One region of the Clostridium sp. 'deep sea' genome, then DNA from elsewhere that is predicted to be linked to it. Evidence: a T-box and tRNA genes for the amino acid it is inferred to sense, from the RefSeq annotation. Region 1 holds a T-box; the other holds one or more tRNA genes.
What was found. The T-box of region 1 lies ahead of lysS (lysine--tRNA ligase). A T-box ahead of a tRNA ligase gene usually reads a tRNA of that ligase, here a tRNA-Lys.

Region 1 (2,200 bases):
GGAAAATGTACGAATATAGAATATTTGCAGAATCTAATAACAACAGGTGAGGCTTTGCCTTTATGCCCAGAAGTTTTAGGGGGTTTACCCATACCAAGACCCTGTTGTGAGATTGTGAATCATGCAAATGAAAAAAAAGTTATAAATACTAAAAATGAGGATATAACAAGTTTCTTTAAAGAAGGGGCTACTAAAACTTTGCAAATTGCACAAATTGTAAATGCTAAAATTGCAGTATTACAGTCCAGAAGTCCATCATGTGGTTATTTAAAAATTTATGATGGAAGCTTTAGTGGTAATTTTGTAAAAGGCAATGGTTTTACAAGCCAAATGTTATTAGAAAATGATATAAAGATATTTACTGAACAACAACTTAATGAATTTAAGGAATATTATAACAAAAAATAGTTGACAAACAACTGCTGGCTAATTATAATACAATACAATATTATAAATGCAATGAAGAGAAGAGTAGTTAAGAATAAGCTTATACAGAGAGCCTTGTTAGCTGAAAAGAGGTTAAGATTTATCTTAATGAAAAAAGACTCGGAGCTTCGTAGAGGAACTAACATTAGTTAGGGATAATACGGCGGTTGCTTCCGTTAAAAGAGCTAGAGTATAAGCATGTTTTGCCGTACTTGATAAGGTTGTTATAGCAATATAACAATAAACTGAGGTGGTACCACGAAGTAATAACTCTCGTCCTCAAGACAACAGTCTTGGAGGTGAGGGTTTTTTTGTATTGTTTTTAGGTAATCATGATTATTAAAGTAGTAGCTTTTTTAATGAATTTATAAAGTTAGTTAAGGTAGAAAGGAGAATAATGATGTTTAATGAGTATAACAATCTTAAAAAATTACGCAAGATAATGCCAGATGCTAATGAATACACCATTCATCGTATCAATAAGACTCAAGCTATTGTTAATAATAAAGTTAATCCCTACCCCTATAGTTATAAAAAAGAGCATTTTATCAGTGATGTTTTAGCTAATTCAGCTAGTGAGAATTTCTTTAATATTGCTGGTAGGGTTATGCAAGTTCGTAATATGGGTAAGTCTGTATTTATGAATCTTAAAGATCAATCGGGTAGTATCCAGCTCTACTTAAATACAAAAAATACTCAGGTGGATTTTAACATTATCAATGTTGATATAGGAGATATAATTGCTGTTATAGGACCTGTATTTAAAACAAAAACAGGAGAACTCACCTTAAGAGTAAAAGAAATTACGTTATTAACTAAGTGTTTACGAGCACTGCCAGAAAAATATCATGGAATTCAAAATACAGAATATAAATATAGATATCGTTCACTAGATATGATAATGAATGATGAGGTTAAAAATAGATTTATAAAAAGGTCAAAAGCAATATCAGCTATTAGAGAGTTCTTAATTAATAAAGGTTATCTTGAGGTAGATACTCCTATTTTAGATTCTAAATATGGCGGAGGCGAAGCTGCACCTTTTGTGACTCACATTAATGCCTTAAATACAGAGGTTTATTTAGCAGTTTCACCCGAGCTTTATTTAAAACGATATATCGTAGGGGGAATTGAAAAGGTATTTACTTTTAGCCGTTCCTTTAGGAATGAGGGAATAGATAAAACTCATTACCCTGAGTTTGTTTTGTTAGAGTGTTATGAGGCTTATAGTGACTATAATGATATGATGACTCTTATGCAAGAGATGTATGAGTATGTGTTCACAAATGTTATTGGAACCACAAAGGTTTTAATAAATGGCACAGAAATAGATTTTAAAGCTCCTTGGTGCAAAAGACCTATGTATGATTTAGTAAATAATGAATTTAATATTAACCTTTACAATATGTGTGAACATCAATTAAAGCAGTTTATATTAAGTAATAGCCTAAACAATAACCTAGGGTTAACAGAAATAGATGTGAATAATACCAGTAAAGGCAGTTTAGTAAATAGTTTATTTGAAGCTTATTGTGAAGGTAAAATAAAACAACCTACCTTTGTTATAAATCACCCCTATGAAACATCTCCTTTATGTAAAAAGCATAGAGCTAATGAAGAGCTTATCGAACGATTTGAGCCCTTTGTAATGGGAATAGAGCTTGGCAATGCCTACTCAGAGCTAAATAATCCCCTAATACAAAGAGAGCTATTACAGCAACAAGCAGAGCAGCTAAGAGCAGGATCAGAGACGGCTTTTCCCATGGACGAAGAG
Region 2 (2,200 bases), 480 kb from region 1:
AACATATAGAGATAATTACCAACTGCGAGGTTAAACATATACTCGTTGAAGATAATAATTTTAGGGGCGTAGAAACAACCGATGGTACAGTTTACAGCTCTAATAACGGAATTATAGTTCCTGGCCGTGATGGTGCTGATTGGTTTGCGGGTGAGGCTAAAAGACTAGGCTTAAAGAGCATCGTAAACCCTGTAGATATTGGTGTAAGAGTAGAGGTGCCTGCCGAGGTGTTTAGCCATATTACAGATATAGTTTATGAATCTAAGTTTATATTTTACAGCCGCCAGTTTGATGATCGCATAAGAACATTTTGCATGAATCCTTACGGAGCAGTGGTTGTAGAGAACAATGACGGGCTTATGATAGTAAATGGTCATAGCTATCAAGAAAAACGCACTGCAAACACAAATTTCGCCCTTTTAGTAAGCAAAACTTTTACAGAGCCATTTAAAGAACCTTTAACCTATGGTAAATACGTGGCTAAGTTAGCAAATATGCTAGGCGGTGGCGTAATAGTACAAAGACTAGGTGACTTACAAGATGGCAGAAGAAGTACCAAGGCCCGTATAAAGCGGGGTTTAGTTCAGCCAACCCTAAGCGATGCCACCCCAGGTGACTTAAGCCTAGTATTGCCACATCGCCATGTAGTAAGTTTACTAGAGATGTTAGAGGCTTTAGATAAGGTTGCTCCAGGTGTAAACTCAAGGCATACCCTACTCTATGGTGTAGAGGTTAAATTCTACTCTAATAGAATACAGCTCGATAGCGAACTAAGAACTCAAATTAAAGGCATGTGGGCAGCGGGTGATGGCGCAGGCATAACCAGAGGTCTTGCTCAAGCCTCAGCGGCTGGTATAGTAGCAGCGAGATCAGTGTTAAAGTAAAACTTAACTTAAAACTAAAATAGTTAATTAAAGGGCAGATATTATACTCTGTCCTTTTGTAATACCTTTAACACACTTTAAGATAAAGTACAGCATTAAAATAGCAATTTAAAACAGTAATATAAGTGTTAAGAATAGCCCCCTAAACACGCCCAATTATTTCTTTTTATAAAATTTTAATTTAACCCTTGACAATTTGCTATTTAGTCACTAAAATAACAAGTGCACTTTTGAAAAACAGCATAAATTGCAACACAAATTTAGAAATAATAAAAAAAATATTTCAAAAAAAATGTTGACAAATTTAACTGCATGCTGTATCATTAGTTCTCGCGTGGGTCATTAGCTCAGTCGGTAGAGCATCCGCCTTTTAAGCGGGGTGTCGTTGGTTCGAATCCAACATGACCCACCATTTTTATTATTAAAGCCTATAAAGGCCCCATAGTGAAGCGGTTAACACAACAGCCTTTCACGCTGTAGACACGGGTTCGAATCCCGTTGGGGTCACCATGGGGGCGAATAGCTCAGTTGGGAGAGCACCTGCCTTACAAGCAGGGGGTCACAGGTTCGAGCCCTGTTTCGCCCACCAAAAATGTGGAGTCGTGGTCTAGATGGTTTAGGATGCCGGCCTGTCACGCCGGAGGTCGCGGGTTCGAGTCCCGTCGGCTCCGCCAAATAAAAAATCAGCAACCTGAGGGTTGTTTTTTTGTGTTTAAATAAACTTAATAATGGGGGGTAACACCCTTGTAGTGAACGACCTCAGTGTCGTTCAAGTTAAACAGCAAACGTATTCATAAAATAAGTTATTAAGTTACCTTATATACTAAAATTATGGCGAACAATTACGCGAAGCTCACCACGCGAATAAAATGAGCACACTACGTGGTTTGTAAACAAACCACACTGCACACGAAGAGCCAGGCTCAAGTACACAACAAAGGAACGCCTTTAGCGTTCCTCTCTATTTTTAAACCTTCTGCCTTGTCTTCTCTGTCTTCTACGTGGTAAATCCGAGTTAATATCTTCACTTCCACAGCTGGGGCAGTTGTTTCTATTGCTTTCTTGCCAATTATCATGACAATGATTACACCTTTTGCGTTGGGGTTCATGGGTGTAGTTGCCACCACTAATTTTAATTGGTAAGCCAAAACAAATTGCCTCTGCCACTTTTCCTCGTGCTTCTTTAATAATACGCTGTAACGTACCACGTGAAACCCGCATAAAGTCAGCACACTCTATTTGATCTAACCCTTCATAGTCTGCAAGCCTTAGAGCCTCAACTTCTTCTAATGAAAGCTCTATATAACTATTATCTT

Region 2: it has a tRNA-Lys gene. The T-box ahead of lysS (lysine--tRNA ligase) is inferred to sense a tRNA for this amino acid. The anticodon was not compared.

The regions. Positions count from the first base shown of each region.
Region 1 is NZ_CP063353.1:1,728,633-1,730,832, reverse strand. It holds gene IMX26_RS08125 (DUF523 domain-containing protein) at 1-408, shown strand, start outside; T-box leader at 451-710, shown strand; gene lysS (lysine--tRNA ligase) at 827-2,200, shown strand, end outside.
Region 2 is NZ_CP063353.1:2,207,579-2,209,778, reverse strand. It holds gene IMX26_RS10250 (NAD(P)/FAD-dependent oxidoreductase) at 1-884, shown strand, start outside; tRNA gene IMX26_RS10245 (tRNA-Lys) at 1,221-1,296, shown strand; tRNA gene IMX26_RS10240 (tRNA-Glu) at 1,320-1,394, shown strand; tRNA gene IMX26_RS10235 (tRNA-Val) at 1,398-1,473, shown strand; tRNA gene IMX26_RS10230 (tRNA-Asp) at 1,481-1,558, shown strand; gene IMX26_RS10225 (DUF134 domain-containing protein) at 1,833-2,200, opposite strand, start outside.